DNA from 4 places in the Streptomyces kanasensis genome. Region 2 is predicted to be linked to each of the others. Evidence: riboswitches for the same ligand, from Rfam matches in the RefSeq annotation. Region 2 holds a riboswitch; each other region holds the start of a gene.
The links. Region 2 has a riboswitch for cyclic di-AMP ahead of ACF053_RS03480 (M23 family metallopeptidase). Riboswitches for the same ligand answer to the same signal wherever they lie in the genome.

Region 1 (6,921 bases), on a different contig from region 2:
CCGCATCGCCGAGCAGCTGCAGGACACCGGCGTCAAGGCCGACGCGCTGCACGGCGGCATGACCCAGGGCGCCCGTACGCGGGTCCTGGAAGACTTCAAGAAGGGCTACGTCAACGCCCTCGTCGCCACCGACGTCGCCGCCCGCGGCATCCACGTCGACGGCATCGACCTGGTCCTGAACGTGGACCCGGCCGGCGACCACAAGGACTACCTGCACCGTTCGGGCCGTACCGCCCGTGCGGGCAAGTCCGGCGTCGTCGTCTCGCTGGCCCTGCCGCACCAGCGCCGCCAGATCTTCCGCCTCATGGAGGACGCGGGCGTCGACGCCACGCGCCACATCGTGGGCGGTGCCGGGGCGTTCGACCCGGAGGTCGCCGAGATCACCGGTGCCCGGTCCCTGACCGAGGTGCAGGCCGACTCCGCGAACAACGCCGCCAAGCAGGCCGAGCGCGAGGCCGCCGACCTCGCCCAGCAGCTGGAGCGCATGCAGCGCCGCGCCGCCGAGCTCCGCGAGGAGGCCGACCGTCTGGTCGCCCGCGCCGCGCGCGAGCGGGGCGAGGACCCGGAGGCCGCCGTCGCCGAGGTGACCGAGGCCGCCGAGGCCGAGGTGCAGGCCGCCGTCGCCGCCGTACCGGCCCAGCCCGAGCGGGACTCCCGCGACGACCGCTCGTCCTCGTACGAGCGCCGGGACCGCCGCGACGAGCGGGGCAACTTCGAGCGCCGCGACCGCGAGGACCGGGGTGGCTACCGCCGCGACGACCGCCGGGACAACGACCGCGGCGGGTTCCGCCGCGACAACGACCGCCCGTCGGGCGGCTTCCGCCGCGACAACGACCGCCGCGACGACCGGGGCGGCTTCAACCGCGACCGTGACGACCGCGGTGGCCGCTCCTTCGAGCGCCGGGACAACGACCGCGGTGGCTTCCGCCGTGACAACGACCGTCCGGCCTCGGGTGGTTTCCGCCGTGACAACGACCGTCCGGCGTCCGGCGGTTTCCGTCGGGACAACGACCGTCCGGCCTCGGGTGGTTTCCGTCGGGACAACGACCGTCCGGCGTCCGGTGGCTTCCGCCGGGACAACGACCGCCCGTCCGGTGGCTTCCGCCGCGACGACCGTCGCGACGACCGCCCCACCGGCGGTCACCGCGGCAGCGACCGTCCGTTCAACCGCGACCGTCGTGACGACCGCCCCGCGGGCGGCGGCTTCCGCTCCGGCGGCCACGAGCGCCCGTACGGTCGCCGTGACGACCACCGCGGCGGATCGAACACCGGCTCCAACTCCGGCTCCTCCTTCGGGCGCCGCGACGACAAGCCCCGCTGGAAGCGCAACGGCTGACGCCCCGTAGGGCGCCCGACGGGCCCGTACGCGACACCTCGTGTGCCGCGTACGGGCCCGTCCCGGTTCCGGGAGCCGCCGTACGAGGGTGTTGTGCCGATACCCGATCGGCTCACCGGCCCCGGCGGGCTATGCTCGGGGATGACCCGTCGAGGGCCCTTAGCTCAATTGGCAGAGCAGCGGACTTTTAATCCGTTGGTTGTGGGTTCGAGTCCCACAGGGCCTACCAGTCGCGAGCCTCCGCGGCTCGTCACGGGGTCTGGTGCCCCGGCCGGTTCCTTCCGGCCGGGGCATTCGTGCGTCCGGGGGCGCCGCGCTCCCTTTCCGGGCCGTTCGGGACCCGCTCCGGGCCGGTGGTGACCCGCTGCCGGGGGGCGTCGTCGCCGGCGAACCGGGAATTTCTTCAGCTTTCTGGCGCTGAAGGCGCGAAATGGTCAACGGCACTCCCCGGGATGGCGTAAGGTTGTGTTCATCGACGCGGGGTGGAGCAGCTCGGTAGCTCGCTGGGCTCATAACCCAGAGGTCGCAGGTTCAAATCCTGTCCCCGCTACTGAAACCGAAGGCCCGGTGCTTACAGCACCGGGCCTTCGGCGTTTTCCCGGTGGGGTGGTGGGCTGCCGGGTGGACGGAGAGCGGTCGGTCTGACGGTCGGATGGTGGGTCGGGCGGTCGGATGGCGGGCGGTCGGCGGGGGCGTGGTGTGGCCGCCTCGCCCGGTCGGCCGACCGCGGGTCGCCGGGGCGGGTCGCTGCGGCCAGCCTGGGGTGGTGGGGCAGCGAGCGGAGCACGGCGAGGGCGGCGACGAGCGGGCCGGCGACGACGCGCGCGACGGCGCCGCCGGCCGGGGTGGCCGCGGTGACCCGCTGCCCCACGGCGGCGGTGCCGGCCGAGCCGACCCGGTGCCCCGCGGCGACGGCCGTCCCGAGCGGGGTGGGGTCGCGTCCGGTCGGGTCGCGTCCGGTCGGGCCGAGTCCGGAGGGGTGCTCCGGCGGATCGTGCGGGGGCTTCCCGGGCTGCTGCTCGTCGGGGGTGTGGCGTACGACATCGCGACCCCGCCGCCCTTCACGGGCGTCCCCTTCTTCGTCGCCGCGCCGCTCATCGCCGCGCCCCTCTACACTCGGCGCGCAACCCTCGTCGTCGCGCTGTGCGCCGTCCTGGCGGTGATCGCGCCGCATGTGGTCGAGAAGCCCCTCGCCCGGGTCCCCACGCTGACCGAGCTGCTGACCGTGGTCACCGTCGGCGGGCTCGCCCTGCTCATCAACCGGCTCGTCCGGCGCAGCGGCGAGCGGCTCGCCTCGGCGCGGGTGATCGCGGAGACGGCGCAGCGGGCGGTGCTGCCGGTGCCCGCCGAACGCATCGGCGGGCTGCGGGTGGCCGCGCGCTACGAGGCCGCGCAGGCCGACGCGTCCATCGGCGGGGACCTGTTCGCCGTGCAGGACACCCCGTACGGGGTCCGGCTCGTCGTGGGGGACGTGCGGGGCAAGGGCCTGGGCGCGGTGGAGGCCGTGGCGATCGTCATCGGGGCGTTCCGTGAGGCCGCCGAGCAGGAGAGCTCGCTGGAGGCGGTGGCGCAGCGGCTGGAGCGGGCGCTCGCCCGGGAGGGGACCCGGCGGGACGGCCTGGACGCGGTGGAGGGGTTCACGACGGCGGTGCTCGCCGAGGTCCCGCGCGGCGACGGGACGGTACGGGTGGTGAACCGGGGCCACCCCGAACCGCTGCTGCTGGGGGCGGACGGCCGGGTGGCCGTACTGGAGCCGCCGGAGCCGGCGCTGCCGCTGGGCATGGGGGAGCTGGGCGCCTGGCCGGACCGGGCGTACACGGCGCCCTTCCCGCCGGGGGCGACGCTGCTCCTCTACACGGACGGCCTCACCGAGGCACGGGACGCGGCGGGCGTCTTCTACGACCCGGCCGCGTGGCTGGCGGGGCGGACCTGCCAGGTGCCGGGGGAGCTGCTGGACGGGCTGGTCGACGACGTGCGGCGGTACACGGGCGGCGGGGCGGACGACGACATGGCGCTGCTCGCGGTCACCCGCCCCGGCGGGCACGCTCCGTGAGGACGGGAAAGCTCTCGGCAATAGCATGTGACACACCGTCAGAAAATTGTGGTCGGTCGGCGGCCCTCTGACCCCGTGACGCGGCGTCAATTCGCCGGGGAATGTCTGTTTATAGGGGACTTGGTCCATGTCGCCGGCCTTCACGAATACCCGGCAACAGCTTGGAATACGACCCGTGCGTCTATTAACGTTCGATAACGCAGCGCGGTCGTACCAGCCGTCGCAGAGGCGGCACCGTGCGCATGCGCCGAATCCCGCGAGGGAACCGGGGACCCACCACACCTGGGGTGAATCGGGCTGCATTCCGGCCCGTAGGAGACCTTCCTGCTCCGAACCCGTCAGCTAACCCGGTAGGCGAGAAGGAAGGAAAGGAGAGCGCCCCCGTGGCGTCCAACAGGCCTGCCCCCGAAGCCCCCTTCGGCGCGTACGACACCACCGGCCAGCCGGTCGGCCAGGGCTTCGCCGGCACCGCCGCCCCCGCGGCCGACGTCGCGTGGAACCCCACCGAGGACTCCGTCCGCCCGGTCCGCGGCCGCCACCGCGTCGTCAAGCAGCGCGGCGGCCTCGCCCGCAGCTCCACCGTTCTCGGCGTCGGCGTCATCGCCGCCGTCGGCGCGGGCGGCATGGCCACCGCTCAGGACAAGCCCCGGGTCGCCATATCCCTCCCGGACGTCGACCTTCCGGACGCCTCCTCGCTGCCCGGCGTCGGCGCCCTGATCGCCGACGACACCACGGACGCCGGCGCCACCGCCGAGGCCGCCGCCGACACGCAGGACGTCGCCGCCGCCGACCTCGCGCCGCTCGCCACGCTGTCGTCGGCCGCGCCCGGTGGCCAGGAGGCGCAGGGCGCTTCCGACGCGGGCGAGGCCCTGCGCGCCCGGATCCTCCAGCAGGCCGAGCAGCAGCAGGCGGCCGCCGACGCCGAATCCCGGGCCGCCGCGGAGAAGGCGGCGGCCGAGAAGGCCGCCGCCGAGGCCACCGCCCAGCAGGCCACCGCCCAGGCAGAGGCGAAGGCCGAGCAGGAGAAGCGCGAGCGCGCCGAGGCCGCGGCCGCCGCCAAGGCGGAGGCCGAGCGCCTGGCCAAGCTCGCCGCGAGCTACGCCCTGCCGACCTCCTCGTACACGATCACCTCCACGTACGGCCAGGCCGGCTCCATGTGGTCCTCCGGCTACCACACGGGCCTCGACCTCGCCGCCCCCACGGGCACCCCGGCCAACGCCGTCCACAGCGGCACCGTGAAGTCGGCAGGCTGGTCCGGCGCGTACGGCTACCGGGTCGTCCTGGAGCTCGCGGACGGCACGGAGGTCTGGTACTGCCACCTCTCCTCGATGACCGTCAGCGCCGGGCAGAGCGTCGGCACCGGCGAGACCATCGGCCGCGTCGGTGCCACGGGCAACGTCACCGGGCCGCACCTGCACCTGGAGGTCCACACGCCCTCCGGCGGCGGCATCGACCCGCTGGCCTGGCTCCGCGGCAAGGGCCTCACCGTCTGACCCCGTCCCCGCCGACGCGGCGGCCCGCCGGATGCGGCGTCCCGCCCGACGGCACGGCGGTACGGGCGGGCCGACGCGGCGTACCGACCGACGGTACGGCGGTACGGGCGGGCCGACGCGGCGTACCGACCGACGGTACGGCGGTACGGCGTGCGCACCGCCCGCCTGACGTCCTCCGGCGGTCCATCGATCCCGGCAGCCTTGGCGGCACACCCCCCGACGCCAGGGCTGCCGGTCCTCCCCGCCCGTCCGTCCCGGCCCGGCCCCGTCACGCCGGCCCGTCCGGGCCCGAGCCCGTCCGTCCGGCTCGCCCCGCCCCGTCCGGCCCGGCCCCGTCACGCCAGGCCCCGCCGGGCTCGGCCCCGTCATGCCAGGCCGTCCGGGCCCGACCCCGTCCGGGCGGCTCGCCCCGCCCGTGCTCAGTACCGGTACGGGTTGTACCCCGCGTAGTCGCGGTGCGGCGGCGGCGTCCACACGCGGCCGGTCGCGCGGGCCGCGAACGTCAGCGCCGGGCCGGCCGTCGCCTTCCGCTGCCACATGTGGTGCAGCAGCTCCTGCTCCCGCGCGGTGAAGTCCCGGTCCGCCGCGCCCCGCCGCGCCCGGTGGCGCAGGAACGCCAGCGTCGTCGCGAACGCCTCGTACTCGCCCACCGACCGGGCCGCCGCCGGGCCGAACGCGCGTGCCGCGTAGTCCCGCGCGAGGGACCGCGCCCGCATCGAGGACAGCGCGAGCGGCTCGTCCGCGGTGAGCCAGCCGGCCGCCGCGTACGCCGGCAGTTCGGCGGCTATGGTCCGCAGCTCCCGCTGGCGGGTCCAGACCGCGAGCCACGTCAGCAGCCCCAGCGCCGGCAGCATGAACGCCCCGTACACGGCGACGAACCCCCACGGGCCGAACGTCGTCGAGCCGTTCCACAGCGCGTGCACGCCCATCGCCAGGACCAGCCCCAGCACCGGCAGCACCACCCGCACCACCCTGCGGCGGCGGGCCGTCATCGCGGCGATCCCGAACCCGATGCCGGTCAGCACCGTGAACAGCGGATGCGCGAACGGCGACATCACCACCCGTACGAAGAACGTCGCCGCCGTCACCGACCCGATGCCGGAGGTGCCGAACTCCTGGTCCTCGCCGAAGGCGCTGCCCAGGTAGAGGATGTTCTCCGTGAAGGCGAAGCCGGTCGCCGTGAACCCGGCGATCACCACCCCGTCGACCAGGCCCGTGAAGTCGCGTCTGCGGAAGAGGAAGACCAGCAGGATCGCGGCGGCCTTGGCGCTCTCCTCCACGACGGGCGCGACGACGGTCGCGCCCAGCGTGTCGGCCGACGTCGGGTCGGCGGTCGCGGTGGCTATCCACCGGGTCGCGAAGGTGTTGGCGACGATCGCGACGAGGGCCGCGGCGAACGCCCCCCAGGCGAACGAGAACAGCAGGTTCTTCCACGGTCCCGGCTCCACCCGGTCCAGCCACCGGAACGCCGCCATCAGCAGCGGAACGGGCAGCAGCGCCAGCCCGAGGCCCACCAGGAAGCCCGTCGTGCCCGTCTGCTCGCGCACCAGGGCCAGGATCACCAGGGCGCACAGGGCGAGCACGAGGATCACGGCGGAGGCGCGCACCGCCCTGCTGCGCCAGAACGCGCGCCGGGGCTTGTACCGCCAGCGCGCCCGGTCCGGTACGGCGTCGAAGGACGGCCGCGGGTGGTACGTCGGGATGGCCGGCTGGGCGGGGCCGGCCGGCCGGGTGTGCGGCGGTGCGGGGCGGTGCGCGGGCGACTGTGACACCCGGCCGACCCTAGACGGCCCCGCCGACACTCCGCGACCGTCTGTGGACAGCCGGACCGGGCCCGGCGGGCCGGACGGCCGGTGCACGCCCTGCCGCTGCGGCCCTCCGCGGGCGCCCTGCAGCCGACGGACCGGGCGCCGGGCGGCCGACGGGCCGGGGGTTCTGTGGCCGACGGCCCTGCCGCCGCGAGCGCCCTGCGGCCGCACCGCCGGGGATGCCCCACACACCGCGGTCGCCGGGGTGCCCCACACACCGTGGTCGCCGGG
Region 2 (6,921 bases):
CCGCGTCGACTCGTTCCAGTCCAGCTCGCGCAGGCGGGAGGGGGACACGCCCCAGCGCTCCAGGTGGGCGCCGACGCCGAGCGGGGCGGCGAAGAGGGTGTCGGTACCGGCCAGGGCGCGGACGGTCGGCAGGTCGAGGTGGTCGTAGTGGTCGTGGGAGATCACGACGACGTCGACCGGGCCGAGCGCGGCGAGCGGCGCCGGGACGGGGTGGAGCCGCCGGGGCCCGGCGAAGGTGAAGGGGGAGCAGCGCTCGCCCCAGACCGGGTCGAACAGGACCCGCAGCCCGTCGATCTCGGCGAGGACGCTGGAGTGCCCGGTCCAGGTCAGGCGCAGACCGGTGGCCGGGGCCTCGGCGAGGTCGGCGGCGGTGTGCGGGTGGAGGGGTATCGGGCGCGCGGGGGCGCGGCGCAGGCGCTCCTCCTTGCGGAAGTAGACCTTCGCGAACTCGGTCGCGGAGCCGGACGGCCGGTGGTCGGCGGTGCCACCCGGGTTGCGGAAGGCTCCGTCGGCGAAGTTCGGCGAGCGGCGGATGCGCTCCAGCCGCTCGCCGGCGGCGTCCGCGCCGAAAGCGGCCGGCCGCAGGGAGCGGAGCCGGGCACGCAGCGGGCGGGGAGCGTCGACGCCGGTCACAGCACCTCCAAGGGGCTCGGGGCTTCCATTATGGGCCGACGGCACGACCGGCACCCGGGCGTTCCGGTGGAGGCGGACGGGAGGGTACCGCCAGCGGTCCGGGATACTGTCCCGCGCTGAGGGTGGACGACGGGGCGGGTGACGTGACGAGAGTGCGGCTGGGCGCGGCCGAGCGGCGTGAGGAGCTGCTGCGGGCGACCGTCGAGCAGATCGAGGGGCGGGGGCTCGCGGCGGTGCGGGTCGCGGACGTGGCGGCGGCCCTGGGCGTGAGCGGGGCGCTGGTGCTGTACCACTTCTCCACGAAGGAGCGGCTGGTCGCCGCGGCGTTCGCGTACGCGGCGGAGGGCGACCTCGCGGAGCTGCGGCGGATCCTGGGGCGGCGGGCCTCGGCGGCGCGGCGGCTGCGCGCGGCGGTGCGCTGGTACGTGCCGAGCGGGCAGGCGAAGGGGTGGCGGCTGTGGATCGAGGCGTGGGCGGCGGCCCCGCGCGAGCCGGCGCTGCGGGAGGTCGCCGCGGGGCTGGACCGGCAGTGGAAGGCGGCCCTGGCGGAGGTGTTCGCCGAGGGGGCGGCGGCGGGTGAGTTCCGGTGCGCCGACCCCCGTGGCGCGGCCCGCCGGCTGACGGCGCTGCTGGACGGGCTCGCGGTGCAGATGACGGTCTACCGGGGGTCGCTGGCCCGCGGGACGATGCTGCGCTGGGCGGACGAGGCGCTCGCCCGCGAGCTGGGCGCCGCGGCACCGGCGTAGCGGGGCAGGACGGACGCCGCCGTGACGGGCGGGACGGACGCACGGAACCCGCCCCGGCTGACGCGCGGCGCGGACTCCGGCGTGACGGGCGGGGCGGACGCCGGCGTGACGGCGGAAGCGGTGCGCGGCTGATGCGCGCCCCGGCACCGAGCCGGGCGCGGCGCGGTCTCCGGGCGGACGGGGTGACCGCCGCGCCGGCAGGCACCGGCGCGGCGGCGGGCATCCGCAGTGACGCGCCCCGTGGGCCGCGTCCCCGTGCCCCCGGTCACAGGGGCAGGAGGTCCGGGCGCTTGGCGGAGACACGGTCGCCGGAGCTCTCGCCCCGCAGGCGGCGGCCGATCCAGGGGACCAGGTACTCGCGGGCCCACTGGATGTCGTCGCGCCGCCCCTCCAGGGTCCCGCGCGGCGGGAGCGGCGGCCACGCCTGGTCCGGGTCGGCCGGGACCTCCAGGCCGAGGACCTGCGCGGCGCGCAGGGCCACGCGCGTGTGGCCCTCGGGCGACAGGTGCAGGCGGTCGTGGTCCCAGGCGCGCCGGTCCTGGACGGTCCGCAGGGACCACAGGTCCAGGACGGGGCAGCCGTACCGGTCGGCGATGGCGCGCACGTGGCCGTTGTACGTGGCGATCTTGCCGCGCAGGTGGCGCAGGACCGGCACGCCGCGCGTGTCGAAGCCGGTGGTCACGAGGACCGTGCCGATGTGGGAGGTCAGGTCGACGACCGCCCGCTCGAAGCGCTCGGCGACGTCGTCCGGGTCGCTGCCGGGGCGGATGATGTCGTTGCCGCCGGCGCAGAAGGTCACCAGGTCGGGGGCGAGGGCCTTCGCCCTCGGCACCTGTTCCGCCACGATCTGGTCGAGGAGCCTGCCGCGCACGGCGAGGTTGGCGTAGCGGAAGTGCCCCTCCTCGGGGATCCGGTCGGCCAGCAGGACCGCGAGGCGGTCGGCCCAGCCGACGAAGCGCCCGCCGGGACCCGGGTCCCCGACGCCCTCCGTGAAGCTGTCGCCGATCGCCGTGTACGACCCGATCACGTCGTTCTCCCCCATCGTCGAATCGTCTGCCACGGCAGCACATCATCCTCCGCGCGGTGTGACCTACGCGACCGTAGGAGGGGTTGACGGGGCGTGATCTCCGCCACCGCGCCGCCGCCCGGCACCCCTCAGGGGTGCCGGGCGGCGGCGCGGTGCGGCGGTGCGGGGCGCGCGGAGCGCCGGGCGTCAGATGCTGACGCCGTGGCCCCGGAGGTACGCCAGCGGGTCGATGTCCGAGCCGTAGGCGGGGCTGGTGCGGATCTCGAAGTGCAGGTGCGGGCCGGTGGAGTTGCCGGTGGAGCCGGAGAGGCCGATCTGCTGGCCGCCGCCGACGGTCTGGCCGGCGGAGACGGAGAGGGAGGAGAGGTGGGCGTACTGCGAGTAGTTGCCGTCGGCGTGCTTGATGACGACCTCGTTGCCGTAGGCGCCGCTCCAGCCGGCCGAGACCACGGTGCCCGGGCCGACGGCCTTGACGGTGGTGCCGGAGGAGGCGGTGAAGTCGACACCGGTGTGGTAGCCGGAGGACCACATGGAGCCGGAGGCGCGGTACGGGGTGGAGACGCCCGCCGAGACCGGGGCGGTGAAGCCGGAGGAGCTGCTCTGCGCGGGGGCCTGCTGCTCGACCTTGGCGGCCTTCGCCGGGGCGGCCTTCGCCGGCGCCGGGGACGAGGCGGCGGAGCGGGAGGCGCGGGCCTCGGGACGGGCCTGGTCGGCCTTGTCCGGGTTCTTGGCGCCGAGGGTCAGCTTGAGGCCCGGGTGGATGAGTGCCGGGTCGTCGCCGATGACGTCGCGGTTGTCGGCGTACAGCTTCTGCCAGCCGCCCTTGACGTTCTTGTTGTGCGCGATCTTCGCCAGGTAGTCGCCGGCCGCGACGGTGTAGACCCGCGCGGCGGGCTTGGCGGCCTCGGTGACGGACGCGACGGCGGCCTGGGGGGCGGTGGCCGGGGCGGCCGCGGGGGCGGCGGCGTTGGCTCCGGTCGCGCCGATGAGCGGGAGGGCGATGGCGGCGCCACCGGTACCGGCGGCGACGAAACCGCGGGTGAGCGGGCTGGACTTGGGACGGCGGTGCTTACCCTTGGCGGGCATGGCGTTTTCCTCTCCGGCGCCTGCGAGGTGAGCTGTCGGGTTCGGGCTGGAGCTGCCCGGCCGCGCCGGTGGCGCGACTTCACCCCTAGCCGTACGGGAATTCCCGTACGGCGGACTACCTGGGTCCCCCGCTCCTGCCACACGTTGGGTGAGTGCGAATTCCGGGGCGGCGGCAGGATTCGGCGATCCGCCCGGCTGGTCGGGACCGTAAGCGAGTCAGGACGCCGGGAACAAGCGGATGGTTGCGCCGGTGCATTCATCCTTCGGAATTCGCGCCGGAATTCCGGTCACCCTCCGTGGATTGCGGATCATGTGTTCCCGTGCTGCACAGGCCATTTCGGCGCCGCGGTCGGCCACGGTCCGTCACTTCTATGACGCTGCTCACGCACCGGAGGCCATCTCCCTTGTTTACGGGGCGTGTTACTACTTACGTCGCGAATACGGACAGAAGCCGCCGATCGTGATCAGGGCGACCATCGACCCATCCCCCACCCATCCGGGGCCGCGCCGACGGCGGCCACCGCCGGACCGGTACGCGAAAGACCCCGAACAGGGACAGAACGACCCGCCGGGTCGGCACTCCGCGGGGCCCCGCGCACCCGCCCCGCAGGGCCCTGACCACGGGCGGGGGCCGTGTGCGGACGACAGGAGGACGACCCGCATGGTGATCTTCACCGGGGGAAGCGATGTCGTATCGTCTGATCCGCGACATCGTCGGCGGCCGTCGCCGACGCCAGACACGGAGGAGCCCCCGTGACGCAGCAGCTGCCGGACGTCCCGCCGACCGCCGAGCCGGAGCTCACCGGCGTGCGCAACTTCCGCGACGTGGGCGGGCTGCCGACCGTGGACGGGCGCCGGGTGCGCGACGGTGTGCTGTTCCGCAGCGGGCACCTCGCGCACGCCACCGCCGAGGACGCCGTCCTCCTCGCCTCGCTCGGGCTCCACACCGTCTTCGACTTCCGCAACGCGGCCGACCAGGCGCTGGAGGGGCCCGACGTCGAGCTGCCCGGCGTGCGGAACGTCAACATCCCGCTGACCGACCCGGCCGACGGCGCCGAGTTCTGGCGGATGGTGCGCGACGGCGACATCGAGCAGCTGCGGGACCTCCTCGGTGACGGCAAGGCCGCGGCGCGCATGCGGTACGCGTACCGCAGCATCATCGCCGAGCGGACCGCCGAGCACGGCCGGGTGCTGCACGCCCTCGCCGATGACAGCGTCCCCGCGCTGATGCACTGCGCGGCGGGCAAGGACCGGGCGGGCCTGTCCGTGGCGGTGGCGCTGCTGGCCGTCGGTGTCGAGCGGGACGCGATCGAGGCGGACTACCTGAAGTCGAACGACCCGCGCCGCCGGTACAAGGTGCACCGCAGCGACTCCTCGCCCACCGGGATGTCCCCGGAGGTGATGGAGCTCCTCGCGCCGCTCTTCGACGCACGCGTCGAGTACCTGGCGACGGCGTACGAGACGATCGAGGAGCACTGGGGCTCGACCGAGCGGTACCTGAGCGAGGGGCTCTCGCTCGACGGCGCGACCCGCGAGCGGCTGCGCCACCGCCTGCTCACCGACTGACGGGCGGGGCGGTGACGCCGCCGCGTGGCCGCCGGGCCGCCACCACCGCCCACCGGAGCCGGGTCAGCGGTTGCCGACGGCCTGCTTCACCAGGGTGCGCCCGAAGTCCCAGACGAGCCCGCCGCCGCTGTGGGCCTCGTCCATGACGGCGGTGAACGCGGCGACGAACCGCTCGACGTCCCCCTCCGTGAGGACCAGCGGCGGGATCAGCTTGATCACTTCGAGCCGGTCGCCGCAGACCTGGGTGAGGACGCGGTGCCGCTGGAGCAGCGGCACCACGACCATCTGCGCGAACAGCCCCTTGCGGGCCGTCTGCAGCATCGTCCAGCGGCTGCGCAGCCCCAGGGACGAGGGCCTGCCGAACTCCAGGCCGAGCATCAGGCCGCGGCCCCGCACGTCGTGGAGCATCTCGTACCGGCCGACGAGCTCCGACAGCCGGGCCTTCAGCAGCGCGCCGGTGCGGCGGGCGTTCCCGACGAGGTCCTCGCCCTCCAGCACCGCGAGGACGGCCAGCCCGGCCGCCATGGCCTGGGCGTTGGCCCCGAAGCTGGCGGAGTGGACGACGACGCGGTCCATGGACGAGTAGACCTTCTTGAAGATCCAGTCCTTGCCGAGCGTGGCGCCGACCGGGACGTACCCCCCGGACAGGGCCTTCGCGACGCACACCAGGTCGGGCTCGACGCCCGGCTCGTGCTGGTACGCGTAGAAGTCACCGGTGCGGCCCAGGCCGGTCTGGACCTCGTCGACGATGAGCAGGGCGCCCCGGCGGTGCAGCAGCTCCCGGGCGGCCCGCAGGAAGCCCGGCGGGGTCTCGTGGACGCCCTTGCCCTGGATCGGCTCCACGATGAGCGCGGCCACGTCGCCGCGCCTCAGCTCCCGCTCCAGGGCGTCCAGGTCGCCGAGGCCGATCGCCGTGTCGGGCAGCAGCGGGGCGAAGCCGTCGCGGAAGCACGCCTCGCCGTTGACGGACAGCGCCCCGGCGGTGAGCCCGTGGAAGGCGTGCGCGCAGTACAGGACGCGCTCGCGGCCGGTGGCGCGGCGGGCGAACTTCAGCGCGGTCTCCACGGCCTCGGTGCCGCTGTTGCCGAAGTACACCCGGTCCAGCCCCGGGGAGTGGGACAGCAGCCGCTCGGCGAGGAGGCCGGGCAGGGGGGCGCAGTCGAAGCGGGTGAGGTCGGGCAGGTCGGCGTCGATGACGTCGTGGAGGGCACGGCGGACCACGGGGTGGTGCCGGCCGAGTCCCATCACGCCGAAGCCGGCGAGCATGTCGAGGTAGTCGTTCCCCTCGCCGTCCCAGAAGTGGGCGCCCGCCGCCCGCTCGTACATCTTGTCGAAGCCGAGGGTGCGCAGCATGCGGGGCAGCTGGTGGTTGAGGTGGCGGCTGTGCAGCTCGTAGCGCTCGCCGGCGCGTTCGGCGAGCAGCTTGCCCAGGTCGAAGTCGGTGGTGGTCATGGCTCGCTCCGCACTCCGTTCCGCAGGTCGTCCGGCGGCGACGTGGGCCGCGGTACGTGGTTCGTCCCGCCACCCCGGCCGGGTGGCGGGACGCGGGGCCTCGGTGGTCCGCCGGGCGGTGCCCGCCGGGGTGGGCCCCCTGCCGGCCGGCGGGGCGGCAGGGGGCCGCGTCGACGAAACGTGCCCCGGCGGGGGTCGGCGACCGTGCGCCCGGCGCCGTGCCGGGCGGGTGGTCGTGGAGGGCCGGCATGTCCCACGGCTCGACCGCGCCGCTGGTCCGGGCCGCGCGGCCGCCGGTCTTCGAGCCGCGCCGACGAGGGGGGCGCGGATCCCGGCGGCCGGCAGGTCGCATGGCCCGCCGGTCGGCGCCCGGAGGTCGCGGGGTGTCCCGCCACCGTCCGGGAACGTCAC
Region 3 (6,921 bases), on a different contig from region 2:
GACTCCGAGTTGCCGAGGATCGCGACCCGCGGGCCCGCGGGGAGCGGCTGCCCGGCGAGGAGCAGACCCGCGTCGACCAGTTCCGTGACGGTGTCGACGCGGATCACCCCGGCCTGCCGGAGCAGGGCCGACACCGTGGCGTGCGGGATACGGGTGACGGGCACGGCGTGGCCGGGCGGCGCGCTGCCGCTGTGCCGGGCGCCCTTGACGACGACGACCGGCTTGACGGCGGCGGTCCGGCGGGCCAGCCGGGTGAACTTGCGCGGGTTGCCGATCGACTCCAGGTAGAGCAGGACCACGTCGGTGTCGGGGTCCTCGTACCAGTACTGGAGGATGTCGTTGCCGGAGACGTCCGCCCGGTTGCCGGAGGAGACGAACGACGACACGCCGGCGCCGCGCCGGTGCAGCCCCGCGAGGAGGGCGATGCCGATCGCGCCCGACTGGGTGAACAGGCCGATGCGGCCGGCGGCGGGGAGCTGGGGGGCGAGGGAGGCGTTGAGCCGGGCGCCGTCCGCGGTGTTGATGACGCCGAAGGCGTTGGGGCCGATGACCCGCATGCCGTACGAGCGGGCCTGCCGCACCAGGGCGCGCTGGCGCTCGCGGCCCGCGGGGCCGCTCTCGGCGTAACCGGCGGAGAGGACGACCAGGCCGCGCACGCCGTGCTCGCCGCAGTCGGCGACGGCCTCCGGGACCCGTTCGGCGGGCACGGCGACGACCGCGAGGTCGACCGGCTCGCCGATGTCGCCGACGGAGCGGTGTGCGGGGACGCCCTCCAGTGTGGCGGGGCCCTCGGGGAGGGCGCTGTTCACGGCGTACGCGCGACCGGTGAAGCCGGCACCGACGAGGTTGCGCAGGACGGTCCGGCCGACGCCTCCGGGTGTGCGGCCCGCGCCGACGACGGCGACCGAGCCGGGGGCGAGGAGGCGCTGCACGGACCGTGCCTCGGCGCGCTGCTCGCGGGCGCGCTGGACGGCGAGGGAGCGGTCGGTGGGCTCCAGGTCGAGGTGGAGGCGGACGGCGCCGTCCTCGAAGCTGCGCTTCTGGGTGTACCCGGCGTCCGTGAACACCTTGATCATCTTGGTGTTGGCGGGCAGGACCTCGGCGGCGAACCGGTGGATGCCGCGCTCGCGGGCGACGGCGGCGATGTGTTCGAGGAGGGCGGAGGCGACGCCCCGGCCCTGGTGGGCGTCCTGGACGAGGAAGGCGACCTCGGCGTCGGCTGCCGGAGCGGTGGCGGGGTGGCCGTGCTCGTCGATGCGGTCGTAGCGGACGGTCGCGATGAACTCGCCGCCGATCGTGGCGGCCAGCCCCACCCGGTCCACGTAGTCGTGGTGGGTGAAATGCCGCACGTCCTTGGCGGAGAGGCGGGGGTAGGGTGCGAAGAACCGGTAGTACTTCGACTCGTCCGAGACCTGTTCGTAGAAGCTGACCAGGCGTTCGGCGTCGTCCGTGGTGATCGGTCTGATCCGCGCGGTGCCGCCGTCGCGCAGCACCACGTCTGCTTCCCAGTGGTCTGGATAGGCGTGCGCCGGCTGATCGGACGGGTTCAGCATGGGCCAAGGGTACGGCGCGCGGCGTGGTGCGGGAGGGGGTCGGCGGGCACGCCGAGCCGGGTTCCGCCACTCTTCCGCATATGGGAGACTGGTCTAGACAACCACTAGCACGTGAAGGGCAACACCATGGCTGAGCGCCGCGTCAACGTGGGTTGGGCCGAGGGCCTGCACGCCCGCCCCGCCTCCATCTTCGTCCGTGCCGCCACGGCGTCGGGCGTCCCCGTGACGATCGCCAAGGCCGGCGGCACCCCGGTCAACGCCGCGTCGATGCTCGCCGTGCTGGGTCTCGGCGCGCAGGGCGGCGAGGAGGTCGTGCTGGCCTCCGACGCCGAGGGCGCGGACGCCGAGGCGGCACTGGACCGTCTGGCGAAGCTGGTCGCCGAGGGCCTGGAGGAGCTGCCCGAGACCGTCTGACGGTCCCCCGGCAGCACGACGGAGCCGCACCCCCTGGCCGGGGGTGCGGCTCTTGTCGTTGCCGGAGTGGGCGCGCGGGCGGGGAATTCCGGGCGCGAGGGATTACCGGGGGGACGGGCGCTTTCCCCGGACGAATTCCCGACCGTCGGCGCATTACGACATGCCGGTGTCGCCTCGTCGCCGCGCGTCCCCGCCACCATTTCCCGCACCGCGTTCCACGCCGCCCCCTTTTCCGGGCGCCCGCCTCGGGCGGAAAGGACTCGGGGCGCGCCCGCCTTTTTGTATACGAGGCCGCTGTTAATGCCGTGCGCCGGCGGTGTTTACGGGAGGTTGCGAACCCCTCACACCGTTCGCGCGGCGCAGCCGGTGGGAGCCGCGCCAGCGTTCGGCGTGCTGCGCGGTGAGCGCCCGGGCGCGCTCCGCGTCGCCGCGGGCGACGGCGTCGACGATGGCGCCGTGCTCGGCCCAGGCGTCCGTCGGGTGGGCGGGCTCGTCGACCACGTACATCCAGGCGATCTTGTGGCGCAGCTGGGTGAGCAACGAGGAGAGGCCGGGGCTCGCCGACGCCTGGGCGAGCGTCTCGTGGAACCAGCCCCCGAGCGCGCGCAGGTCCTCACCTGGGCCGCGGCGGGCCCCCTCCTGGCCGAGCCGGACGAGGCCGCGCAGCACCTTCAGGTGGGCGTCGGTGCGCCGCTGGGCGGCGCGGGCGGCGCCGAGCGGCTCCAGCAGCGCGCGCATCTCCAGGAGGTCGGCGGCCTCCTGCTCGGAGGGCTCGGCGACGCAGGCGCCGACGTGGCGGCGGGAGGTGACGAAGCCCTCGGACTCCAGGGTGCGCAACGCCTCGCGGACCGGTACGCGGGAGACGCCGTAGCGACGGGCGAGCTGCTCCTCCGTCAGACGGCTGCCGCGCGGCAGCGCCCCGGAGACGATGTCCGCCCGGATCGCCGTGCACACCGAATGCGCGGGAATGCGCATACCGAACCTCCGAACCGCTCCGCCCACCGTTTAATCCGCGCGACACCCAGGAGTTCGACGCTGTTGCGGTGACTCTATGGCAACCACACCGATTTTCCGATGCCGGGCCTGAATTCGTGGTGCTTTTTTGGACGTGCGCGGGCGCGCGGGAGGGGGTGTCCCGCCGACCTGATCGGCGGGACACCCCCTGGGGGCCGGAACGGCGCGGAGGCCCCGGCTCGTCGGCGAGCGGGGGCCTCCGTGAGCGGGTGGCGGGTCAGACGTTGACGCCGCGGGCCCGGAGGTAGGACACCGGGTCGATGTCGGAGCCGTACTCGGCGCTCGTGCGGGCCTCGAAGTGGAGGTGCGGGCCCGAGGAGTTGCCGGTGGAGCCGGAGACGCCGATCTGCTGGCCCGGCGCGACGCTCTGGCCGACGGAGACGCCGACCGAGGCGAGGTGGCCGTACTGGGTGTAGGTGCCGTCGTTCATGCGGATGACGACGTTGTTGCCGTAGGCGCCGCCCCAGCCGGCCTCGACGACGGTGCCGAGCCCCACGGAGACCACGGTGGAGCCGTAGGGGGCGTGGAAGTCGACACCGGAGTGGCTGCCGGAGGACCACATCGCGCCGGCCGACTGGTAGGCGGTGGAGACGTACGAGCCGGCGACGGGCAGCGTGAAGCTGTTCAGACGCTTGCGCTCCGCCTCGCGGTCGGCGCGCTCCTGCGCCTCGCGGGCGGCCTCGGCGCGGGCCTCGGCCTTGCGGGCCGCCTCGGCGCGGGCCTCGGCGTTGCGCTTGGCGGCCATCTCGGCCTCCGCCTGGCGCTCGGCGACCTCGGCGGCCAGCTCCTGCGCCGACGCCTGGTCCGCGACCTCGTCGGCCAGTTCGTAGTCGGCGATGGCGGTGGTGAGCCCGGTGTCCTCCGGGGCCGCGGTCCGGTCGGCCTCGGCGGCGAAGGCCGGGGACGCGAGGGTTCCGATGACGCCGGAGGTGGCGAGTGCGGCGACGCCGGCGGCGTGGGCGCTCTTGCGGCTCAGACGGCTGGGGGCGCGGTGCTTCCCGGTGGCACGGGTGAACGCCATGAAGTGGACGTGTCCTTTCCTTCCCTCTCGCCTACCGGGTTAGCTGACGGGTTCGGAGCAGGAAGGTCTCCTACGGGCCCCTCCGCACGGTGGCGAAGGCGTCCGATTCACCCCAGGGGACGGTGGGTCCCCGGCTCCCCAGGCTCGCGCCTGACGGGGATTCGGCGATCGCTGCCCGATGCCGCGGGTGCGGCGGATCATGCGGGCGGACAGCGACTAAGACGCTAAGCGGCTGATCTTTCAATAACCAAACGGACGCGGTTTTTTGTAGCGCACGCCACAGTGCAGACACCCCGCCTTGCCCACAAAACGGACACCCGGCCGGCAAGGGGAGAGCCCCGGCGTCCCTCGGGACGCCGGGGCTCCGTGTGCCCCTCCCGGTGCCGGGACGACGGGAACACGAGGTTCCGCGCGCGGCTCCGGACCCGGTGTCAATCAGCCCGCCACGACGGTGACTTCACCGATGCCGAGCGCCTCCACCGGCGCCTTGATCTGCGCGGCGTCACCCACGAGGACGGTGACGAGGCGGTCCTGCGGGAAGGCGCTCACGACCGCGGCCGTGGCCTCCACCGTGCCCGTCGCGTCCAGGCGCTGGTACAGCCGGGCCTGGAAGTCGTCCGGCAGGTGCTGCTCGACCTGGTCGGCGAGCGTGGCCGCGACGGACGCCGCCGTCTCGTACTTGAGCGGCGCCACGCCCACCAGGTTGTGCACGGCGGCGTCACGCTCCGCGTCGGTCAGCCCCTCGGCCGCGAGGGTCCGCAGCACCTTCCACAGGTCCTCCAGGGCGGGGCCGGTGTTGGGGGTGTCCACCGAGCCGCTGATGGCGAGCATCGCCGCGCCCGAACCGTCCGGCAGCGACCGCAGGACCTGACCGAAGGCCCGCACGCCGTAGGTGTAGCCCTTCTCCTCGCGCAGGACGCGGTCCAGGCGCGAGGTGAGGGTGCCGCCCAGGCAGTACGTGCCGACGATCTGGGCCGGCCACACGCTGTCGTGCCGGTCGGGGCCGACGCGGCCGATGAGCAGCTGCGTCTGCACGGCTCCCGGCCGGTCCACGATGACGACGCGACCGGTGTCGTCGGCGGTGACGGCCGACGCGGCGCGCTCCCGGGGCGCGTCGCCCGTCCACGCGCCGAGCGTGTCGCCGAGGACGGCGTCCAGGTCGATCCCGGTCAGGTCGCCGACGACGACCGCCGTCGCCGACGCGGGACGGACATGGGCCTCGTAGAAGGCGCGCACGGCCGCGGCGTCGATCCGGGCGACGGTGTCCTCGGAGCCCTGGCGGGGACGGGACATCCGCGAGGTGGCCGGGAACAGCTCGGCGGAGAGCTGCTTGGCGGCGCGGCGCGCCGGGTTGGCCGTCTCGTGCGGGATCTCGTCGAGCCGGTTCCGCACGAGGCGCTCGACCTCGCCGTCGACGAAGGCGGGGGCCCGCAGCGCGTCCGCGAGCAGCCCGAGGGCCTTGTGCAGCCGGGAGGCCGGCACCTCCAGCGAGACCCGCACGCCCGGGTGGTCGGCGTGCGCGTCGAGCGTCGCGCCGCAGCGCTCCAGCTCGGCGGCGAACTCCTCCGCGGAGTGCTTGTCGGTGCCCTCGGACAGGGCGCGCGCCATGATCGTGGCGACGCCGTCGAGGCCCTCCGGCTCGGCGTCCAGCGGGGCGTCCAGGACGATCTCCACGGCGACGACCTGCTGGCCGGGACGGTGGCAGCGCAGGACGGTCAGCCCGTTGTCCAACCGGCCCCGCTCCGGGGCGGGGAAGGCCCACACGCGGGGCGCGCCGGCCTGCGGCTGCGGGTGGAATTCCATGCTGGTCAGAGACACGGCAGCGTCGCTCACTGGTCCGTACCCTCCTCGTCGTCGCTGTCGGTCGGGTCGCCGTCGGCGCCCTTGGCGGGCTCATAGACGAGCACCGCGCGGTTGTCCGGGCGCAGCCGCTGGGCGGCGACCTCCCGGACCTCCTCCGCGGTGACGTCCAGGACGCGCCGGACGGCGGTGAGGGCGAGCTGCGGGTCACCGAAGAGGACGGCGAAGCGGCACAGTTCGTCCGCGCGGCCGGCGACCGTGCCCAGGCGGTCCAGCCACTCGCGCTCCAGCTGCGCCTGGGCCCGCTCCATCTCCTCGGCCGTGGGGCCCTCGGCGGCGAACCGGGCGAGCTCCTCGTCCACGGCCGCCTCGATCTCCGGCACCTCCACGCCGGCGGACGTCTTGACGTCCAGCCAGCCGAGCGAGGGGGCGCCGGCCAGTCGCAGCAGGCCGAAGCCCGCGCCGACGGCGGTGCGGTCGCGACGGACGAGCCGGTTGTGCAGCCGGGACGACTCGCCGCCGCCCAGGACGGTCAGCGCGAGGTCGGCGGCGTCGCACGCGCGCGTGCCGTCGTGCGGGAGGCGGTAGGCGGCCATCAGGGCGCGCGCGGGGACGTCCTCCTCGACGACCTGGCGGAGCTGCTCGCCGATGACGTCCGGCAGCGTGCCGTCCCGCGGGGCGGGCTTGCCGTCGTGGGACGGGATGGAGCCGAAGTACTTCTCGACCCAGGCGAGCGTCTGCTCGGGGTCGATGTCGCCGACGACGGACAGCACGGCGTTGTTCGGCGCGTAGTACGTGCGGAAGAAGGCGCGGGCGTCGTCGAGGGTGGCCGCGTCCAGGTCCGCCATCGAGCCGATCGGCGTGTGGTGGTAGGGGTGGCCGTCCGGGTAGGCGAGGGCCGTCAGCCGCTCGAACGCGGTGCCGTACGGGACGTTGTCGTACCGCTGGCGGCGCTCGTTCTTGACGACGTCCCGCTGGTTCTCCATCGAGTCGTCGTCCAGTGCGGCGAGCAGGGAGCCCATGCGGTCGGCCTCCAGCCAGAGCGCGAGCTCCAGCTGGTGGGCGGGCATGGTCTCGAAGTAGTTGGTGCGCTCGAAGCTGGTGGTGCCGTTGAGCGAG
Region 4 (6,921 bases), 390 kb from region 2:
GTCGAACTCGGCCGGGTCGGGGCCGAGCCGCTTGCCCTCGTCGAGGGCGGCGAACGCCGCCATGTCCTCGGCGTCCAGCTCGAAGTCGAAGACGTCGATGTTCTCCCGGATCCGCGACGGCGTCACGGACTTCGGGATGACGACGTTGCCGAGCTGCAGGTGCCAGCGCAGCACGACCTGCGCCGGGCTGCGGCCGTGCTTGCGGGCGACGGCGGCGACGGCCGGCACCTCCAGCAGGCCCTTGCCCTGCCCGAGCGGCGACCAGGCCTCGGTGGCGATCTCGTGGCGGGCGTGGAAGGCGCGGGACTCGGACTGCGCGAGCTGCGGGTGCAGCTCGATCTGGTTGACGGCCGGGACCACGGAGGTGGCGTCGATCAGCCGCTCCAGGTGTTCGGGCAGGAAGTTCGACACGCCGATGGCGCGGGCACGCCCGTCGGCCAGGATCTTCTCGAACGCCTTGTACGTGTCGACGTACGCGTCCAGCGCCGGCACGGGCCAGTGGATGAGGTACAGGTCCACGTAGTCGAGGCCCAGCCGCTCCAGGGAGGCGTCGAAGGCGCGGAGCGTGGAGTCGTGGCCCTGCTCGCTGTTCCACAGCTTGGTGGTGACGAACAGCTCCTCGCGGGGGATGCCCGAGGAGGCGATGGCCTGTCCGGTGCCGCGCTCGTTCTCGTAGACCGCGGCGGTGTCGACGCTCCGGTAACCGGCTTCCAGGGCGGTGCCCACGGCGCTCGCCGCCTCGTCGTCCGGGACCTGCCAGACGCCGAAGCCGAGCTGCGGCATGGAGACACCGTTGTTCAGGATGAGGGAGGGGACCTTGCTCACGGGCGGTCGATCCTTACGTCGTCATCGGTCGGTACATCCGGGGATCAACGATCACACCCGGTGACGCATTCCCGGATCGGTGGTTTCCATGTCGGCCGGCCGGACGGTCCCGCCGCCGTGGCCGGCGGCCCCGGGGCGACGGCCCTGCAGGTGGGGACGAGCAGGGCCCGGACGGCGGGACGGGGGGCGTTACGCCGGACGAGCGTCGGCGTGCCGGCGTCGTCGACCACCGCGCGCGGGCCGGTGCCCGGCGGCACGCAGGCGCACGGATGGGTGGCCGCGTCACGCAGGGTGACGCGGCCACCGCTCGGCCGAGGGGGTGTCCGGGCGGGCCGCGGCGGCGAGCCGCCCGCCGGTCAGCAGCTGCGACCCGAGGTCCGCGGGCACCGCCGCCGGGACGCCGACGAGCGCCGGATCGACGCCCCCCGTGAGCACGGCTCCGGCGGCCGGTCCGAGGCGCGGCGCGGCCGACGTGGCCGCGCTCCACGAGGACGACGCGGTCGAGGCGTGCCCGTCGGGGGAGCGGAGGGCGGGGGCCGGAAGGCGATCCGCCGGCTTTCGGAGGGGGTGCCCGCGGTCGCCTGCACTTCCCTCCGCCCCGCCGCGCCCGACGCTGGTGGGCGGGCCCCAGCCCCCACCTCCACCCCGCCCGCCGACGGCTCGGACGCCAGGGGGCGCGTCGTCGGCCGCCAAGCCGGCGGCAGTCGGCCGCGGGTCCCCGGCCGACCGGCGTTCCCCCGACCGCCACCGCCGGTCCCGACGCCCGGGGCACGCACCTCTCGGGGCCGGCGCCCGGCAGCGGCGCGGTACCGGGTGTGCGGCCGATCGGGTGGGCGCGCCCGGGCCCGGCCGCCGGGCGCGCGGGAGCGCGGGCCCGACGGGGCTACGCTCACCGGCGACTCGGGAGGTCACATGGTCGACGGGGTGATCGGGCGCGCCGCCCGTACCGGTGTGCTGGTTCTGGTGTGCGTCGGGGGAGCGGCCGCCTGCGGTTCGTCCTCCGAGCCGGGGGACCCGCCGGCGTCGCCGTCGAGCAGCCTCCTGCCCGCGTCGCCGACCGCCACGCCGCCGGGCACGCCGTCGTCGCCGTACGCGAGCCGAACCGGCCACTACCAGGTGCCCCAGGTCCCGCAACCGCCCACCGACCGGGGCGCGACGACGACGGACCCCGGGGTCGCGCCCACCCAGACGGTCGCCAGCCCCGACCCGAAGACCCCCGGGCCCAAGCCCCCGGGTCCCGAGAGTCCCGGCGTCGAAGTCCCGCCCGACGCCCCGTGAGCGGGGCCCCGGCGGAGCAACCCCTCGCCAAGGGCCGGGCGGGCGGCGGCGACACGTCGGGCACCGCGCTCGTCAAGGCCCTCGTGGCGCAGGCGTCGCTCGTCGCGGCCCTCATGTTCTACCTCGGCGCGATCTACACGGGACGCTTCTACGGGTACTTCCACCTGGGGCCCGCGTCCCTCGACTTCGCCTTCTCCCACCTGGCGCTGCAGAGCCTCCACCTGCTCCGCCTGGAGGTCCTGACCGTCGGCGCGGTCCTGGTGGTGGTCCTGTTGTTCGCGCGGGCCGGCGCTCGCGAGCGGCCGCCGGTCAGGGCCGCCGCGACGGTCCTCGCGTGGCTGGCGCGCCTCCACCTGGTGTTCGCGGTCGCCGGCCTGGTGCTGCTGGTCCTGTGGCAGCGGATCCAGCCCTACGGCTGGGTCGCGCCGCTCACTCTCGCCGTGGGCCTCCTGCTGGGGCAGAGCCCGACCGTGCGGGGCGGACGCCCGGAGGGCCTGTGGGGCAGGGCCGTACCGGTCTTCGCCGCGCTCCTCCTGTTGTTCTGGTCCCTCACGCTCGTGGCCGGGCACCTCGGCGAGCGGGACGCCCGGGACCGTGCGCGCACCGTGCGCCGGTGGCCCGCCGTCGTCGTCCTGAGCACCCAGCGGCTGGCCATCGCCTCACCGACGGTCACGTACGAGCAGCTCGGCGCCGACCTCCCGCACCGCCACCGCTACACGGGACTGCGCCTCCTCCTGGAACGCGCGGGCCGCTACTACGTCGTGCCCCTGGACTGGCAGCGCAGGACGGATCCGATCTACGTCCTGAAGGAGAGCGAGAACACCTGGATCGCCCTCATGCCGGGAGTACAGCCCTCACGCTGAACCCGGCCGCAGGCCGGAGGGAACCGTTCCGGGGCACGGAAGCGTACGGGGGCGCGCACGCCGGCGTTCCGGTACGGGGCGTTCCGGTACGGGGCGCCCCGATGCGACCGGCCCCGGGCCGCGTCCCGTGCCGGGGAGCGACGGACCGGCTGGAATCGAACGAGCTGTGGGGCGCACCTGGGTGACCGGTATTCACCCGTGCATCGAGACCCGGATCGCAGGCTGCGGCGGCACCGCGCGGACAGTCGTAATCGGAAGGGGTGATTCCGCCGTGAATCCCCCTGTTCACAGGGGGTTTCAGGCCATCTCGCCCTGCCCGGAAACACCCGGAATGTCAGGAAGGGGTGAGCGGTGAGGAGTCTCACAAAAAGCCGAATCTGTTCGAACTTTCGGCTCGACATGGGTCAAGATCCGTGACGACGACAAGCCCTCGCCGCCGTGGCGGGGCGGTCCGGGCGGACGCCGAGTCCTGCCGCTGCCCGGATGACTGAGTCGACGGTATGTGAATCGGCAGGAGTGGAGGACCCAGCAGTACGGGACGTGTGCACCACGGCCGTCCCTTGGGGTGAAGCCGCGTCAGCGGCCGGGCAACTTCGCCAGCCCGAACCCGACAGGTCATCCTTCGCAGGCGGATGACGAAGGGTTGCGCATGACCGCGCAGATGAATGTCCCGTCCGTGCTGTCCCGGACCGGTACGGTCTCGGCTCTCACCATCGCCGCAGTCTGCGGCTCGCTCCTGGCCCCCGGTGTCGCCCCGCAAGCGGAGGCCGCGGCTCCCGCGCCCGCCGTCAAGGCGCTCAACGTGGCGGCCTCGAAGAAGGGCTCCCCGTACAAGTACGGCGCCGTCGGCCCGAAGCGGTTCGACTGCTCCGGGCTCACGCTCTACGCCTACAAGCAGGCCGGCAAGACGCTGCCGCGCACCGCGCAGCAGCAGTACAACAAGACCCGGCACATCTCGGCCGCCGGCCGCCAGAAGGGCGACCTGGTGTTCTTCCACTCCGGTGGGCGGGTCTACCACGTCGGCATCTACGCCGGCAGCAACAAGATCTGGCACTCCCCGAAGGCCGGTTCGGTGGTGAAGCAGGAGCGGATCTGGTCCAAGGCGGTCTACTACGGCCGCGTGCGCTGACGGACACCGTCGGCGCGGGGTGCCGGGACGGCGACGCGTCCCGGCACCCTTGCCGTGCCGGCCGCGAGGGGGCCGTTCAGTCGAGGACGACGCAGGCGGCGGCCGGCAGCTCCAGGGCACCCGCCGGGTGTGGCGTCCCGGTCTCCGGGTCCACGTCGAACCACGTCACGTCGCCGGACCACTCGTTGGCCACGTACAGGCGGCGGCCCGGGGCGTCGAGCACCACGTCCCGCGGCCAGACGCCGCCGCAGCCCACGCTCCCCGTGACGCGGGGCTTCTCCGCGCCGTCCTCCAGGGAGAGCGTGAGCAGCCTGTCGCTGCCGCGCACCGCCACCCACAGGAAGCGCCCGTCCGCCGCGACGCCGACGACCGACGGGTGCAGCCGGCCGCCCTCCGGAGCCGGGTCGGTGTCCACGGCGACTTCCGCGAGCGGCTGCAGCACTCCTGACGCACCGTCCCACCGGCACACCGTCAGCTGCGGTGCCAGCTCGTGCAGGACGTAGACCACCTCGCCGTCCGGGTGGAAGGCGAGGTGTCGCGGCCCCGAACCCGCCCGCAGCGCCGCCTCGCCGTGCACCCGCAGCCCGCCGGTGTCCGGGTCGGGCGCGCAGACCCGCACGGAGTCCGTGCCCAGGTCCACACCGAGCACCCAGCGGCCGCCCGGGTCCCCGACGACCTGGTGGGCGTGCGGCGCCTCCTGCCGGTCCGGGTCCGGGCCGGAACCGTGGTGCGCGAGGACCACGGGCGGCCCGCCGACGGCGCCGTCGGGCGCGAGCGGCAGGCTGCTCACGCTTCCGGAGGCGTAGTTCGCGGTCAGCAGCCTGCCGCCGGCGAGCCCCAGGTGGGTCGGCCCGGCGCCGCCCACCCCGACCGGCGGGCCGAGCGGGGTGAGCCGCGGCCCGTCGGCCCGGAAGGCGGTCACCGCGCCCGGGTCCGTCTCGCTCACCGCGTACAGCACCCCGGCCCGCCGGTCGAGGGCGAGCCACGCCGGGTTCGGCGCGGTGGCGACCACCGCGACCGGGGTCAGCGCCCCGTCCCCGGGGTCCACGGCCGCGACGGTGATGCCGCGGCCACCTCCCGAGGTGTACGAACCGATGTACGCCCACCGCTCGGGTCCCGGCCCACCACCCGGCCCCGCACCTGGCGCGTCGTGTGCGCCCCCGCCCGGCGCGCCGCCGGTACCGCCCGCGTGTGCCGCCGCCGCGTCGTCGCCCACGGTGTCCCCTTTCCTCGCATGTCCTCGGGTGTCCTCGGGGTCCGGCTGTCCTCGGGCGTCCCCGCTGTCCTTGCCCGCGCCGCCCTGGCCGTCCTCGTGGCCGTCCGGAGCCCATCGTCACCGGGCGACGCGGTCGCCGCGCGCCGGAACCCTCTTCCGGGCGGTACGGGTACGGCGACCCGCGCGGGGTGCGGAGGTGGCACGGCCGGGGCGATGATGGACGTACCGGAGGACCCGCGCGGCCGCGAACGCCCACCCCCGGGGGGTGCAACGGAGCGCCGCCATGACCACGCACAAGGTCGGCCGTGACATCACCGTCCTCGGGGACTCGCTCCCCGTCCCCGGGATGGGCTTCCTCACCGTCAACGCCTTCGTCCTGCACGCCCGCGAGCCCGTGGTCGTCGACACCGGGCTCGGCCTCCCCGACCGTGACTTCCTCACCCGGCTCGGCTCCGTGATGGATCCGGTCGACGTGCGCTGGATCTGGCTCACCCACCCCGACCGCGACCACACCGGCGGGCTCTTCGACCTGCTGGAAGCCGCCCCCGACGCACGCGTCGTCACCACGTACATCGGCGCGGGCATCATGTCCACCGAGCGGCCCCTGCCCACGAGCAGGGTCTTCCTGCTGAACCCGGGACAGTCCCTCGACGTCGGCGACCGCACCCTGTACGCCTTCCGGCCGCCGCTCTTCGACAACCCGGCGACCGTCGGCTTCTACGACGACCGCTCCCGCACCTGCTTCAGCTCCGACTGCTTCGGCGGCCCCATGCCGACCTCCGAACTGGCCGACAGCGGGGACGCCGGGGTGCTGGACGCGGACGAGTTGGAGGGGGCGCAGCTGCTGTGGGCGACCGTCGACAGCCCGTGGGTGCACATCGTGGACCGCGACGGGTTCCTGGCCGGCCTCCGGCCGCTGCGCGAGATGGACCCGGAGACCGTGCTCTCCGTGCACCTGCCGCCCGCCGTCGGCATCACCGGGCGGATGCTGGACACCCTCGCGAAGGCGCCCGCGACCGACCCGTTCGTCGGGCCCGACCAGGAGGCGCTGGAGCGGATGCTCGCCGGCTTCGAGCCGGCGCGCCCCCGGGGCGGCGCGCCGGCGGCGTGAAACGGAGGACCGTCCGGCCCGTACGCGGGCGCGGGCGGTCGGGCGGCGCGGTCAGCCGGCCACGAGCTCCGGGTGGTGGCGACGGGCCACCTCCGGGTGGGCGCGCACCCATCCCTTCAGCTCGTTGCGGCCGTACTCGGCGTGCAGCGGGTTGGCGCCGTCCTGGGCGACGCCCGGCGCGTGCTCCAGGTAGGCGCCGGGAACCGTCTCGATCACCGCGTCCAGGCGGGGGTTGTAGAAGAACGGCACGGAGAACCGCTCCACCGCGCCGGGCGGGCTGACGACCCGGTGGTCCGTCGCCGAGAGGTACCCGTCGGTCGCTATCTCCAGCAGCTCGCCGAGGTTCACGACGAACGCGCCGGGCAGCGGCGGCACGTCCAGGTAGCCGTCGCCGGAGCGCACCTGCAGGCCGCCGACCTCGTCCTGGAGGAGAAGGGTCAGGAAACCGTAGTCCTTGTGCGCGCCGACGCCCTGGGCCGCCCCGGACGGCGCCGACCCG

Region 1: another riboswitch for cyclic di-AMP. It lies ahead of ACF053_RS11630 (M23 family metallopeptidase); the one in region 2 lies ahead of ACF053_RS03480 (M23 family metallopeptidase).
Region 3: another riboswitch for cyclic di-AMP. It lies ahead of ACF053_RS21400 (M23 family metallopeptidase); the one in region 2 lies ahead of ACF053_RS03480 (M23 family metallopeptidase).
Region 4: another riboswitch for cyclic di-AMP. It lies ahead of ACF053_RS01680 (C40 family peptidase); the one in region 2 lies ahead of ACF053_RS03480 (M23 family metallopeptidase).

What each region holds. Positions count from the first base shown of each region.
Region 1 is NZ_JBIBSF010000003.1:610,568-617,488, forward strand. Features, by position in the region: gene ACF053_RS11610 (DEAD/DEAH box helicase) at 1-1,336, shown strand, start outside; tRNA gene ACF053_RS11615 (tRNA-Lys) at 1,490-1,565, shown strand; tRNA gene ACF053_RS11620 (tRNA-Met) at 1,813-1,886, shown strand; gene ACF053_RS11625 (PP2C family protein-serine/threonine phosphatase) at 2,103-3,389, shown strand; cyclic di-AMP (ydaO/yuaA leader) riboswitch at 3,625-3,761, shown strand; gene ACF053_RS11630 (M23 family metallopeptidase) at 3,773-4,882, shown strand; gene ACF053_RS11635 (PrsW family intramembrane metalloprotease) at 5,302-6,654, opposite strand.
Region 2 is NZ_JBIBSF010000001.1:789,733-796,653, forward strand. Features, by position in the region: gene ACF053_RS03465 (MBL fold metallo-hydrolase) at 1-633, opposite strand, end outside; gene ACF053_RS03470 (TetR family transcriptional regulator C-terminal domain-containing protein) at 777-1,379, shown strand; gene ACF053_RS03475 (SGNH/GDSL hydrolase family protein) at 1,645-2,421, opposite strand; gene ACF053_RS03480 (M23 family metallopeptidase) at 2,593-3,492, opposite strand; cyclic di-AMP (ydaO/yuaA leader) riboswitch at 3,495-3,653, opposite strand; gene ACF053_RS03485 (tyrosine-protein phosphatase) at 4,246-5,058, shown strand; gene ACF053_RS03490 (aspartate aminotransferase family protein) at 5,122-6,510, opposite strand.
Region 3 is NZ_JBIBSF010000008.1:314,421-321,341, forward strand. Features, by position in the region: gene ACF053_RS21385 (bifunctional acetate--CoA ligase family protein/GNAT family N-acetyltransferase) at 1-1,553, opposite strand, end outside; gene ACF053_RS21390 (HPr family phosphocarrier protein) at 1,680-1,967, shown strand; gene ACF053_RS21395 (GntR family transcriptional regulator) at 2,265-2,942, opposite strand; gene ACF053_RS21400 (M23 family metallopeptidase) at 3,199-4,002, opposite strand; cyclic di-AMP (ydaO/yuaA leader) riboswitch at 4,016-4,179, opposite strand; gene ACF053_RS21405 (M16 family metallopeptidase) at 4,438-5,805, opposite strand; gene ACF053_RS21410 (M16 family metallopeptidase) at 5,832-6,921, opposite strand, start outside.
Region 4 is NZ_JBIBSF010000001.1:396,270-403,190, reverse strand. Features, by position in the region: gene ACF053_RS01695 (aldo/keto reductase) at 1-825, opposite strand, end outside; gene ACF053_RS01690 (hypothetical protein) at 1,738-2,103, shown strand; gene ACF053_RS01685 (hypothetical protein) at 2,100-2,966, shown strand; cyclic di-AMP (ydaO/yuaA leader) riboswitch at 3,450-3,612, shown strand; gene ACF053_RS01680 (C40 family peptidase) at 3,616-4,095, shown strand; gene ACF053_RS01675 (lactonase family protein) at 4,172-5,191, opposite strand; gene ACF053_RS01670 (MBL fold metallo-hydrolase) at 5,595-6,422, shown strand; gene ACF053_RS01665 (isopenicillin N synthase family dioxygenase) at 6,474-6,921, opposite strand, start outside.